Regions from separate parts of the Paenibacillus sp. FSL R7-0272 genome, predicted to be linked through region 1. Evidence: riboswitches for the same ligand, from Rfam matches in the RefSeq annotation. Region 1 holds a riboswitch; each other region holds the start of a gene.
The links. A riboswitch is a leader RNA that binds a small molecule or an ion and turns the genes downstream of it on or off. The one in region 1 is predicted to bind cyclic di-AMP.
Positions count from the first base shown of each region.

Region 1 (3,326 bases):
TTACTATTGATTATACAACGGTTACACTGCGTCTTACGTCTTGGGATGCAGGTGGCATTACATCGGTAGACATCAAAGAAGCAGAGCAGTACAACGAAGCTTTTGAGAAAATGAGAACATAATAATCTGCACCAACGTTGTCTGCAGGATGATGTTTGTAATGCATACCAAAAGAGGCTCTTGTCTCCCTAACGGGAGGGTGAGAGCCTCTTTGATGCCTTACGCGCAGAATGCATTATTTCTTCTCTGCTAGCCACATTGCAATGTGGGCGATTTCTTCGTCTTGCAGTTTGCCTTTGAACGAAGGCATACCGCCGCCTTTACCTTTGACAATGGTGGAATAGATTTTCTCCACATCGTCCTTGCTGCCGATGTTCGCAAGAGCTGGGCCTACGCCACCTTGAAGCTGATCGCCGTGACAGGAGATACAGTTGGCCTTCACTAGTGTCTCAGCCTGTCCGGCGTCCATAGCCACTTCAGGCATGGTTGGTTTGGCTTCCTGAGCCACTTCTTCTTTACCTGGAAGCGTAAACATTAAAACAATAGCTAAAGCACATGCTGCAAAAAATACCCCGCTCATGATCCATTTGTGCATCCCTTATGTCCCCTCCAGAATGAAAGATCATCTAACTCAAACTATCCCTATCATTATAACGGAAGCTGTAGCTACATCATAGCATTTTGTGGTAAATTTTTAAACTAATCACAAAAGAGAGACCAATTAAAGCCATTTAATCGTGGGTTTACTCTCTCGGACCTTCATAGACCATGCAATGGAAAGGCTTTAAACCATCTGGGGTTTGGCGTTCATATGTATCCTGGATGACAAATCCGCTTTTTAGATATACCTGAATGGCACGGGTATTCCAAGTCAGTACTTCAAGATCAATTTCATTGGATGGATTTCGGCGGATGGCCTCTTGTACGATCGCAGTAACAAATGCTTTGCCGAGACCTTGACCACACAGATCGGGGCGCATACCGAGACCGATTCGTGTGACATGCTGGAGCGGAAAATATTGTGCAAACCCATAAACCTGGTCATGTTGATCCAGGATAATGGCATATTGTTGTTGTCTGAGCTGTGCATCACCGAACTCGACTTCGAGTGCTTTCATCTGTTCCCAAGGAAGCCAGCTATAGATATTGTAAGGTGGGGCGTATTTCCAGCCACATATAAGTTCAGCATGTTCTTCTTGCATCGGTACAACATGAAGTATCAAAGAGGCTTCATTCTTCATATAACAGTGCATGCTCCTTTCTTCAATATCCGTATCATTGTTCACTCTACAAAAGAGCTGTGTATTAGGCAAGTCTTCATATGATCAAATAAAAATTGAAACAAAAGTCGTGATCATTCCGTTTATATTATAACAGGCTGGGTAAAAACATGATAAGGGCACGGACAAACGAAAGCAGGCGAACGTGTTAGTTCACATACACACCATGACTTGCAACATCGGAAACTACACAGAGTCAGAAAGCATAAAAAAACCGCCGGATACATTCCTGCGGAGAATGTACCGGGCGGTTCTGTTTATACTTCGTATTTCGTTACAGTAGAGTTACATGGTTCCAACATCATGTTGATTACAGCTTGTACCTAGTCAAGGGCCAGTGACTCATAATCGTCCGTACTCATGATCCGTTTAGCGCCAACGTAGCGGTTAGCCCAGTAGTTCTCACTCAAAGAGCTGATCGTTACACCTTTGGAAGAAGAAGAATGTGCAAACTTGCCACTTCCTACAAAAATGCCTACGTGTGATATACCTTTACCTGTTGTGTTGAAGAACACCAGATCTCCAGGTCTCATCTCCATGCGAGATACGGAATCACCCATGTCGTATTGGGAGCTAGATTGACGAGCCAAATCAATACCTAATTTGTCGAATACATACCGTGTGAATCCGGAGCAGTCAAAACCGTCAAGCGTTGTTCCTCCGCTTTTGTATGTAGTTCCCATTGCTGAATCAATTACTTTATCCATCTTAGAATCTGCAAATGCGCTGCCTGCTCCAAGTGATAATGCAAATGTGAGGCTAAGTACTGCTGCGGTCAGTTTCTTCTTAAACAAGTGATATACCCCTTCCAACGCCTGCGAGGTTAGCTTAAGGATTCGGTTGAAGGTCCCCTATGATCCCTCTGTTTCAAGATCAATTCACCCATAACTGGTTCCCCCGCTTCCCAGGTGCCAGGAATTTGGCTATGCTAGTTATGCACCTGAAAAATGAAAAGAAAATTTAATTTTAAGGATTTAATTTAAAGTTGTTACAAATAAGGATTTAAAGATTACAAAGTTGTTACTAAAAACTCACTGCGCTTATTGTACCAGAGGCTTAGTACTTTGGCAACGTTTAGCAGTAAAATTAACAAAAAAAACCTCGACCTTTGACGGGGAAAGGTCGAGGTTTGCGTATTTATACGTAATAACCAATGAAATGTTTAACATGAGATGGTAACATTTCTTTATTTTTGAAAGCGATCTCAGATGGCGTGTAACATTTTAGTTCAACGTATATGATTTTCATGTCTGGTAGATGTGGACTGCCATAAACGGAAATGACTACATACTTTCCACATACTGAGTAGGCTTCGGGCAAGCGGATAGGATTGTTGCAGGATTAATCCGGATAGTCCTGTCAAGAACCAGGAGGCGGAAGTGAATGCACCAAAGATCAATAAATGCACAACTCCCAGCACCAGCGCAATGCCGATGACAGCAAAGATGCGGCGCACAGCAATCCACAGTCCCTTGAGCGTCCCGTGAATTCGCCCTTCTGCATCCGGGTCAGAAATACCAAACTGCATGTAGAGCACTGCATGATGTACAATCCAGCCATAAATAATCCAGCCTGCTACATATGGAATGCCGGGAAGTAATAAATGAAGAGAATGAAAACTGTCCATTATTGTAGAAAACAATTTGGGCAGAAGCCAGTATGCAGGCAAGAACATGAGAAAGGTACGTATAGTGTGTAGCAATATCATGGGTTTCCATAACGTTTTGATGCCCCGAATAAAAGGAATGCGTTCTTCAGTAGATTGATAATGTTGCAGGGAGTAGAGTAACCCGGCCTGAATAAGTGGACTGATCAGCAGGCGAAGCAATAACATGCCGCCCAAAATCCACAGATAACGCTGGACCTCCGGACCGGACAGGCTGAGCTGGCTTTCCATTTTGAATAAAAGTGTGCTTAGCTCGCCGACATCATCCGTTGGATAACGTAGTAATAGAGGAACGACAGCCGATTGAACCAACCGGTAGATGAAATAACCCCAAGTTAATTGATAGATAAACAAGAGTGCGGCAATAAACATATGCTGAC
Region 1 covers NZ_CP150221.1:106,519-109,844, forward strand. The annotation lists gene MKY23_RS00500 (4a-hydroxytetrahydrobiopterin dehydratase) at 1-122, shown strand, start outside; gene MKY23_RS00505 (cytochrome c) at 236-595, opposite strand; gene MKY23_RS00510 (GNAT family protein) at 744-1,241, opposite strand; gene MKY23_RS00515 (C40 family peptidase) at 1,604-2,059, opposite strand; cyclic di-AMP (ydaO/yuaA leader) riboswitch at 2,078-2,215, opposite strand; gene MKY23_RS00520 (hypothetical protein) at 2,509-3,326, opposite strand, start outside.

Region 2 (3,326 bases), 3.0 Mb from region 1:
GATCATTAAAGAATCATCCATTATTTCGGTCATCGGTATGGTGGATATTATGTATCAAGCAAGTGTAGTCAAAAATCTCACATTCCAGGGTCTGAACCCGTTCATTATTGCGGCAGCCATTTACTTTGTGATGACATTTATTCTGTCCAAGCTGCTCGGACGATTGGAAAGGAAGTTGGGTGCAAGTGATAGACGTTAGGCAATTACACAAATCATATGGTAAAAATGATGTCCTGAAAGGCATCGACGTAACGATCGGCAAAGGTGAGGTTGTTGTAGTTATTGGTCCTTCCGGTTCGGGTAAAAGTACATTTCTGCGTTGTCTGAACCTGTTGGAACAGCCATCATCGGGACAGATCGATTTCGAAGGTGTTTCGATAACCGATCCGAAGCATAACATTAATGCTACACGTGAGAAGATGGGCATGGTGTTCCAGCATTTTAATCTGTTCCCTCATAAAACGGTTCAGCAAAATATTACGATTGCTCCAATCAAGGTGAAGAAACAATCCACGGATGAGGCTAACAAAATTGCCGAGGATCTCCTGAAGACAGTCGGTTTGGCGGACAAAAAAGATGTATATCCTAACCAGCTGTCCGGTGGTCAAAAGCAACGGATTGCCATTGCAAGAGCACTCGCGATGCAGCCGCATGTGATGCTGTTTGACGAGCCAACATCGGCCCTTGATCCGGAGATGGTCGGAGAGGTATTGGAAGTCATGAAACGGCTTGCTGAAGGCGGAATGACGATGGTCATTGTAACGCATGAGATGGGTTTTGCGCGTGAGGTGGGAGACCGCATTCTGTTCATGGACGGCGGCGTCATCGTTGAGGAAGGTACCCCGGATGAAGTGTTTGGTGCGCCAAAACATCCGCGTACGCGAGACTTTCTTGCAAAAGTACTTTAATTCATGCCATTCCGTATATAGAATCAAATGAATAACGGCGTTATCGGATCGAAAGATCCGGTGACGCTTTTTTGTTGTTTGCAGAAAAGGTAGAGCTGAAAAAGTAACTTTTCTGTTACCTGTAAAATGAATTAAAACGCCAAATGGAAACATTTACTACAGCTTAAGGTTACAAATTTGTGATATATTCAAGACTGCCGAAACTTCCGAAGCGGAAGTGCGGGGGACGTAACAATGCAGACATAGTTAATGATTTGAGAAATATGCTGCTTGGGGTGAATTAGGAATACATAATGCTTCAGCATGTCACGTACAGCCTATAGGGTGGGTTCCTCCATCCGAATCCGACAACTAACTTCGCAGGCATCATGAGGGAGGAAGACCATGCATAACAAGAAACGTTTAGCCAAAACAGCCATCGCACTACTGACATCCATTCTATTCATTCAAGCCGTTCCGGCTCACGCGGATTCCGTTCATGTGGCCAAAGAAGGGGATACCTTCTTCACCTTATCCAAGCAATACGGCGTTGATATGAACACATTAATTAAAACGAATAAAGACATCTCACCTTATAACATCTATGGTGGTTTGAAAATTACAATCCCAGGTAACGAAAACAAAGTAGAAGCGGCACCAGTTCAAGCGAAGTCGCAGGAAAAAACGGTGACTGCTGCAAGCCTGGACGTGAATACAGATAATAAAGTGGTACAGGCTTGGGGGAAAACATTCGACTATAGCAAAACGCTTAGTGTTAAAGCAACAGCGTATTCCGCAGATGCTTCCGAGAATGGTGGATGGGGCCCCGTTGATTATTTTGGCAACCCGCTCGAACTCGGCACAATCGCAGTGGATCCCAAGGTTATCCCTTTTGGAACCAAGGTATTAGTGACAGGGCATACACACCCTGGATTGCCGAAACAGGCTTTCGTAGCAACGGCTTTGGATGCAGGTAGCGCGATCAAGGGAAATCGTATTGACATCTTTATCCCTGGAAGCAAACAGTTCGTTAGTTCGTTTGGTTTTCAGGATATTGAGTTGTACATTTTAAAATAAGGCTTAAACCCTCTCATTTATGGATGTGAGGTCATAAGTTGAATTGAGCATTAATAAACAGGGTGTTCTTTCTTGCGTAATCATGATAGGCATAATTCATGACGACGTAGAGGGACACCCTGTTCTTTCAATTATTGTTTCTCTTTTGGCAGTTTAAGCATCTCGTCCAATGTAACTAATTCATATCCTCGGTTTCGCAATTCCTCAATAACCTCAGGCAAAGCCTCTACTGTACCTTTCAGGTTCGAACCTGTACCGCCGCCAGCATGTTGTAATACGATGGAACCAGGTTTCACCGCGGTGAGAATATTATGTTTTACCTTTTCCTTGTCTAGTCCCTTCCAATCGAGAGAATCCACATTCCAATTCACGATGCTGTAATGCTGTTTTGCAGCCCATCTCAACTGTTCTTCGTTAATGTCCCCATACGGAGGACGAATCATTTTGGGCGTATACCCCGTCAGGCGGTGAATGATATCGCCGGTATGTAGTATTTGTTTGCGAAAGGCAGTCATTGATAATTTGCTGAATTCAGGATGATTGTAGCTGTGATTGCCAACGATATGTCCTTCTTTCACCATCCGTTTCACCAAGTCCGGGTGTTTCTCCGCACGGCTGCCAACAACAAAAAAAGTAGCACGAACCTTATATTTTTTTAATACATCAAGTACCTGCGGTGTAAATCTTGGATCAGGTACATCATCAAAAGTCAGCGCAACTTGTTTGGTGGAAGGGCCATTGGTTTTGAACGTATCCGCGTATTTTTGACGAAGTTGACCTAGAGTCAACTGTTCTTCTTTAACATCTGACCCAGACGCCGGTGTATCACTGAGGGTTGAAGAAGGTTCCTCAGATGAAGCAGCAGACACAGGCGCAGGGGCTAAAGGAGCTGTATAAACCCCAGAGCATATAATAGTAACGAGTGCGAGCATGACGAGGCGTATTCGCATGTTAACGGCCTCCTTTTTCCAAAATTGCGTTCTCTATGGTATGCCCGTTGCCTGTTTCTTTTATGCGTGTGTGAGAAGTTTCATTGCATCATCAGGTCATGAAAGGCATAATTCCACCATATATAACATATAGAGAAGGATAGGTGGAGAGACGATGAGTACATATGATTTGAAATCCATTCGTTTAGAGGTTTTTGAGGCAGGACAGGACAAGGTATTTCTGGTTACGGGTGGTAAAGCTCATATCGGGGCTGTAGCTACATTCTATGTTGACCATGATCGGGTTAGTGGAACAACGGTACATATCCCGGGACACAAGGAACAAGAGTTATGTGAGCGGCTAGCCCGCAAGGCGGCCCTGCAACTGAAAGTTACGGTAACCGTTATTATGGGCATACATTTTGACAGCATT
Region 2 covers NZ_CP150221.1:3,676,562-3,679,887, reverse strand. The annotation lists gene MKY23_RS16235 (ABC transporter substrate-binding protein/permease) at 1-199, shown strand, start outside; gene MKY23_RS16230 (amino acid ABC transporter ATP-binding protein) at 186-908, shown strand; cyclic di-AMP (ydaO/yuaA leader) riboswitch at 1,094-1,290, shown strand; gene MKY23_RS16225 (3D domain-containing protein) at 1,293-1,964, shown strand; gene MKY23_RS16220 (polysaccharide deacetylase family protein) at 2,096-2,914, opposite strand; gene MKY23_RS16215 (hypothetical protein) at 3,069-3,326, shown strand, end outside.
Region 2: linked by a shared signal. The riboswitch ahead of MKY23_RS16225 (3D domain-containing protein) and the one ahead of MKY23_RS00515 (C40 family peptidase) in region 1 are both predicted to bind cyclic di-AMP.

Region 3 (3,326 bases), 2.2 Mb from region 1:
CTTATATTTCACAACGCCATCACGTCCCACAAAGATCGGTTTGTCCGTACCGAGTTCATAGAAACGTGCCCAAATCGGTGATGCACTGGAATCAGCAATAATTCGGCTATCCCCATTCGCTCTCTCATACCGATATCCTGTAATTTTCACTTTATTAAACCAGGCTTCGGCACCTTTGATAGATGCAGTAATTCTTGAATTAGCCGGTCTCGTTTTCAGAAACTTCACAATGTTTACGCTTTCACCTGCAGTTAATGAAGGCACTTCATAGATTCTGGCTCCCGCAGGTCTAAGTGAACTGGAATCATGCTGTTGTCCCCAAGCCGTTAACTTCCCACCCGATACCACCTGGGTATTCAGGATAGCATCGACTCCTTTGGAAACTGCATTTTTACTACGATTTGCAAGAGAACTGTCGATAAAGGAGAAGTTCCCCTTACGTCCTGCGACTTCATCAAGCATGTACAGCACATTAATCATCGCATCATCATTATAGGTAATATGTTTATGATAGCCGGAACTTTGATAGACTTGAGGCCAACCCCCATTGGAGTACTGCATATTAAGCAAAAAGTTGATGCCCTTGACCGCTGCAGCAGAGTATCGCGGATCATTTGTTTTTTTGAATTCACTTGCTAGCCTTCTGATTTCTGAGTATGTAGCTTTGTTATCGATCGTTGATTTGGCCCATTCACCTGACGTCTGACTGTAATCTTTTCTCCAGCCTCCATCGGGGCGCTGATTCTTTAAGATATCAGACATACTCGCCGTTGTACCGGAAGCATCAGCAGCCGATACGGTCGGTACAGGAAGGATAGCCATTCCCGCTACGGAGAATACCATAGAACACGCCAGTACAAATGTTACTAATTTTTTTGCTTTCACTCGACAACACTCTCCCCATTTACAAATTTGATTACTTATATCACATATATTCCAATGAAAACAATTTAAATACAAATTATGTATTTAATATGGTTATAATATGCAATAAATATATTTTTGTCAATATATGCAACAAACCAAAAAAATTTGTTAAACAGAATGGTTTCCTTTTTAGCTCATAACAATCTTGTTTATTATCCAAGTTCTCTCATATGAAACACAAATGACTTTTTTGTAATCTTTAACTCCCTAATTTCAACAAAATGATAACTAAAATCGATAATTCCGCTAACATTGAGGCTAAATGAACACCTTTAAACAGGTTTGACAATTACGCATTTATGCAATATAGTTTCAAATAGTTACAAAAACTTAATTATTCATTTGCCGAGTTTCAGGATTGAAAACGGGGGAACCATTTTGGGTGAATTATTCTTATACATAGGAAATATAGGGAACCTTCTACCGAACCCTTAGCTAACTCCGTAGGCATCGAAGGGAGAACATTGATTTTGAAAAAACTGATTATTTCCATTTTTGGGGCTGCTGTACTATTTACATCCGGGGCAACAAGCACAGAGGCAAGCACAATTAATACGATGGTTAACAATATGACAGGCATCCCGTACAAATGGGGCGGCACAACCATGGCCGGCTTCGATTGTTCCGGGTTTATGAGATATCTTTTCAACAAATATAGCATTGAGCTCCCTCGCACGTCGCAACAACAAGCGAAAGCCGGAACACCTGTCTCCAAAGCAAGCATTCGTACAGGAGATCTGGTCTTCTTCAACACAACAGGTAGAGGCATCTCACATACAGGAGTATACATCGGTGGAGGTCAATTCGCACATGCCTCCAGCAGCAAAGGTGTCAGCATCACCAAGTTGTCCAATCCGTATTTCAATGATCGTTATGTAACCGCAAGACGGGTGACAGGTCAATTTATGTACAACAAAATGTTGGGTAAACTTTAATGCTACATGTTAAAGAAAGAAGCAGCCACAAAGGTGCTTCTTTTTTATATCCATTTTTTGTCTTCAATTGCTTCCCTCAAATCCTGTAAAATATTTAAGGACATGAAAGGAGAACAGACAAAAAATGAAGAAGATGATGTTCGTTTTAAGTTTTGCTGCTTTAGTATTCACAATCCTAGGTTGCAGTAACGGGAATGCAAACGATTTTCGAGATTTTTCTTGGGGCACCAAGATCGACAAGGTCATTTCAACTGAAAAAAAGAATGGGAACGCTACTTATGAAGAGGACAACTTTTATGAACATGAAAAAAGCATTACATACTCTAATCTAATTGTTCTTGGTAAAAAAGCTGACGCTACATACGTTTTTATTGATCTTTTAGATAATACAAGCCGCCAGGATCTAATGAACGAAAGTAATACATTGCTTAAGGAATTGGAAAATCCAGAAACGACAGAATCAAGGAAAGAAGAAATTTACAAGCTTATGGATCAGAGAATAGAAGAAATGAAAACTGCAGCAAGTTCATATCCATTGGATGACTTCTTACTGCGACAGGCATTTTATCATTTTGACACGTTAAGCAGCCAAGAATCCGATGAAATCCTCGCAGAGCTTACTCAGAAATATGGTGAGCCGAAGATCGAAACCTTTGCTAACTCCCTTATTTATCTTTGGGAAAATGATCGCTCAAACATCGAATATGACACAGGAAGATCCAGAATAATGTATAGTGCAAAATACTCCATCATGGAGCAATTTGCAGATGTAGACAAGTACAACAAGAAATCAAACAGTAAAGAAAGTAATGATGAACTTTAAAAAAAGGTCATACCGCTCTATAAAAGAGCGGTATGACCTTTTGCTTCATCCACTAATGGAGCGCCTTCTGCACCCTCATTGCTCCCTGTGACAGAGCATGTCCGCCGCCCACTGCACCAGCAACAGCTACCGTCTCCATGATCTCCTGATCGGTCGCTCCCTTGGACCGGGCTTCCTCCACATGATAGAACGTGCACACTTCGTTATTAGCAAACAAACCGATACCTAGCGCAATTAACTGCTTGGTTTTGGCGTCAAGCACACCCGGCTGGAAGCACTCTCCCGTAAACTCATGATATGATTTCACCACATCCGGGAGAACGTCGCTTAATGCGCCAATCTGATCCTTATACGCATGAACTTTATCATTCATCAATGTCATGACTTGCAACACACCCTTTCGGCTGTAAATACAGCGAATTGTTCCACTGTACCTATCTTCTCTCGCGTGCGTCGCAAATATGCCTGATCCTGATGGTAATTCCAAACATTTAGTGTAGCAGACATTCTCTTAGAAGGAGCTCCGGTAACGTGAATCCGTTAAGCTAAGCACTCATGTCATTTATTCACTTAAAACACTTTGACGAGGCTCACTGAACAGCTGATAACGGTAAGACCGATCCAGCTTCACAACACGGCGA
Region 3 covers NZ_CP150221.1:2,268,788-2,272,113, reverse strand. The annotation lists gene pelA (pectate lyase) at 1-885, opposite strand, end outside; cyclic di-AMP (ydaO/yuaA leader) riboswitch at 1,261-1,392, shown strand; gene MKY23_RS10140 (C40 family peptidase) at 1,398-1,862, shown strand; gene MKY23_RS10135 (hypothetical protein) at 1,987-2,685, shown strand; gene MKY23_RS10130 (carboxymuconolactone decarboxylase family protein) at 2,738-3,067, opposite strand; gene MKY23_RS10125 (hypothetical protein) at 3,248-3,326, opposite strand, start outside.
Region 3: linked by a shared signal. The riboswitch ahead of MKY23_RS10140 (C40 family peptidase) and the one ahead of MKY23_RS00515 (C40 family peptidase) in region 1 are both predicted to bind cyclic di-AMP.

Region 4 (3,326 bases), 1.5 Mb from region 1:
AAACGCTTTGCTTTTCCAGTTTTTTTCTGTCCTCTACGTTTATGTGTAAAAAGGAATTCAACTTATATAATTCCGTAATAAAAAAGGCTGATGTGCCACAGTGGGGGGCACATCAGCCTTTTGGTGTCTTTGAGTTGTTAAGCCACTCCAGACACAAAAAATCTGTAATCCGATCTCATCTAGCAGATCATTATATAGATTTGCCTGCATCCACATCCGGTATAAGCAGGGGCAAAAGTTCATCCAGCGATTCAACCGTCCAGTCTGCACGCTCGCCATCCGAAAGCTCTGGCTGGAACCTTCCGTACCCTTGCAAAATACGAATGGTGCGTAAGCCTAAACTACGTGCTGGCATAATATCATTATCAATTCGATCTCCAATCATAACCGCTTCTTCGGGCGCGCATCCAGCTTGCTTCAGAGCAACCGCATACAACTCCGGATCAGGCTTGGACACTCCTTCTTCTGCCGAACAGGCCAGGACATGGACATATTTACGAAGTCCGTAACTCTCCAGCCTTGCTTCAGTCCCAGGGCTCTGATTCGCAATGATGCCAATACGATAGTGATGCGAAAGCTGTTCAAGCACCTTGGTTGCAGAAGGAAACGGTTGCTCCAATTCTTTATGGAATTTCAGCTTGTCCTGAATCTGAATGCGGTGATCTTCATCATGAATATATGTACGTATGGCCACTTTCATGGGCCACTGTTCATAATTACAGTAACAGGTAGCAAACAGTTCTCTTACCGCCTCAATCTTTACTGGATAGCCATAATCATTCGCTTCCCGAACGAACTGCCCAATAATATCATCTACTGGCTCCCATTCGTCCACCAGCGTATCCCCCACATCAAAAAACAACCACTTCAATCCGGCAATATCCGGCACGCTGATTCCTCCTCGTAAGCTACAGGTTATCCCTCGCTTCTATACTACCGTACTGTTTCCATAAAAAAAGAAGACCCACGACAAGCATGAGTCTCCTCAAATTCCGTTAGTCTATACCTGCAATTATAACAGGCGTCTTACCTTGGATCAATGTCAATCACAAGCTGCTCACTTCAGCTTCCGGTTTATTGCAGCTATTAAGAAGGAACCCAACTTCTCCATTCAGTGAATACACAATTTTATCCGCGCCCATTCCACGATAAATCCCTTTAGGATGGCTCTGCTCCGTGATCACACACAAGGACTTCGATGTCCAGGAGCGACAAATTTGAAGATAGCGGCATGTCAAGTTCAGACTGTTCTCAAAAATAAATACATTGCCTACACTGCCTTGCGGCAAAAACCATTTCTCAGCAGCTGCTGTATTCATACGGATGACGTGTTCTACGCCAAGACGGCGAAGTTTGCGCTCCTCATCAGCACTGTTCGTCAGAACGGCAAATGGCATTTTTTTATACATCAGCAATTTCACAAATTTACGTCCTGCTTCATTTGGAGCGGTTACCAAAATCATCTCTTTATCCATTCTTCGTTCCTCCCTTGGCGTGAAAAGACAACAAAAAAGAAGCGTGGGGACCAAGGCCTCCGAAACGCTTCTTAAATAATCCATGACGAAAGCGCCATGAACCAGCGTGCGGTTTGTTGCCTCTCCCTTTAACGCTTACGAGGTTAGCTGACGGATTCGGGCGCGAGAGTCGCCCTATTTCCGGCTTTCACCGAAAAATTCACCCCATGAATGTCCGCTGCTGTCATACAGCCCATTCTGTTGGTTCCCCCGTTTTCCATCCACAATGAATGGAAACTCAGCGATTAAAACATCGTTCGTAAATCTTCATTATAAGACCGATCGATATTATCGTTTGTTTCGTTTTTCAGGTACAATTTAATTAAAATTCAAATTACGCTATGAATCATACACCCCGTGCCATGATCATGTAAAGTGCATACAGATCACCGAATCGCCAGATTTCCGGCAATAACCACCTATAATAACGCTTACAATGAGGTCATACGCTATCCTTCTCTTCCAAGCTATCTAATTCTCAACCGCACAAAAATTGATTCATGTATTTCTCATCCATTTTGGATTCCAGCAGGCGAATGGTTATAACAACGCTAAATCCAAATAAGTTTTGCATTATTTAATTGCTTAAAATATAATAAGTATATTAAGAATAACAGGATGGAGGCGTTCCCCATGTCAGTCTATGATTACAAAGTAAACACCCTTCGCGGACAAGAGATTGAGATGTCCCAATATCGCGGCAAAGTGTTGTTAATCGTGAATACCGCAAGCCAGTGCGGTCTCACCCCTCAATTCAAGGGTTTGCAAGAACTTCAGGATAAATTCCAGGATGCTCCGTTTGAAGTGCTTGGATTCCCAAGCAACCAATTCGCGCAGGAGAAGGGTTCTTCCGATGATATTGCTGAGTTTTGCCAGATGAATTATGGTGTAAGCTTCCCGATGTTTGAGAAAATTGACGTCAATGGTTCCAGCGCTCATCCGCTCTTCCAGCACATTTCTAAAGAAGCACCAGGCTTGCTCGGCTCCAAAGCAATAAAATGGAACTTCACCAAATTCCTTGTCGATCAGGACGGTAAAGTTGTGAAACGATATGCTCCGCAGACTACACCGGACAAAATCGAAGAGGATATTCAGAAGCTGATTAACCAATAAATGTAGACTTTCGAACAAACATATAAACAAAAACAAGCCACCTATAAAGCAAAGAGCCAGACACTGCTCAAGCTTTTGGGCGGCTTTTTTGCGTTCTCTCTTTTAACACATGCCCTCATCCTGAATAATTCGCCCTTGTTTGCTATATGAAAACAAAAAAAGAAGCTCTCCATCACGGAAAGCTTCTCTCGTAAATCTTCATATAATGCGGTCGAGAGGACTCGAACCTCCACGGGCATACGCCCACTACCCCCTCAAGATAGCGTGTCTGCCATTCCACCACGACCGCATGTCGTAAATTATCGGCAACAGAATTGATTATACCGGATTCTTAAACAAATGTAAAGTCCTTATTAATCACTTTATGAATGACATTTTACTACAACCGGCTTTACTCTAAATTGATAACAGTTCTTCTTCCCTTCCTATTCCACACCTCTTGCAAAATTCAGTCATATTTCCTCGAAAATTACATATCATTAATCTGATTCGGCAAAAGGCCAAAGGGACTTTAGACATAAATATATGACACAGATATAATTTATTATGTCATATTATATAACTCTAATTCTGCATAATATTTAATTAAGTTTTTATTTTCTCATAAATCATTGACAAAACACGGATATTTATGTGAATATATATATCATATAATTCGGATTTACACATTAAACTTAAGAAAAGATTATCATATGTAAT
Region 4 covers NZ_CP150221.1:1,566,550-1,569,875, reverse strand. The annotation lists gene MKY23_RS06755 (HAD family hydrolase) at 191-889, opposite strand; gene MKY23_RS06750 (hypothetical protein) at 1,047-1,475, opposite strand; cyclic di-AMP (ydaO/yuaA leader) riboswitch at 1,593-1,768, opposite strand; gene MKY23_RS06745 (glutathione peroxidase) at 2,148-2,627, shown strand; tRNA gene MKY23_RS06740 (tRNA-Leu) at 2,834-2,916, opposite strand.
Region 4: linked by a shared signal. The riboswitch ahead of MKY23_RS06750 (hypothetical protein) and the one ahead of MKY23_RS00515 (C40 family peptidase) in region 1 are both predicted to bind cyclic di-AMP.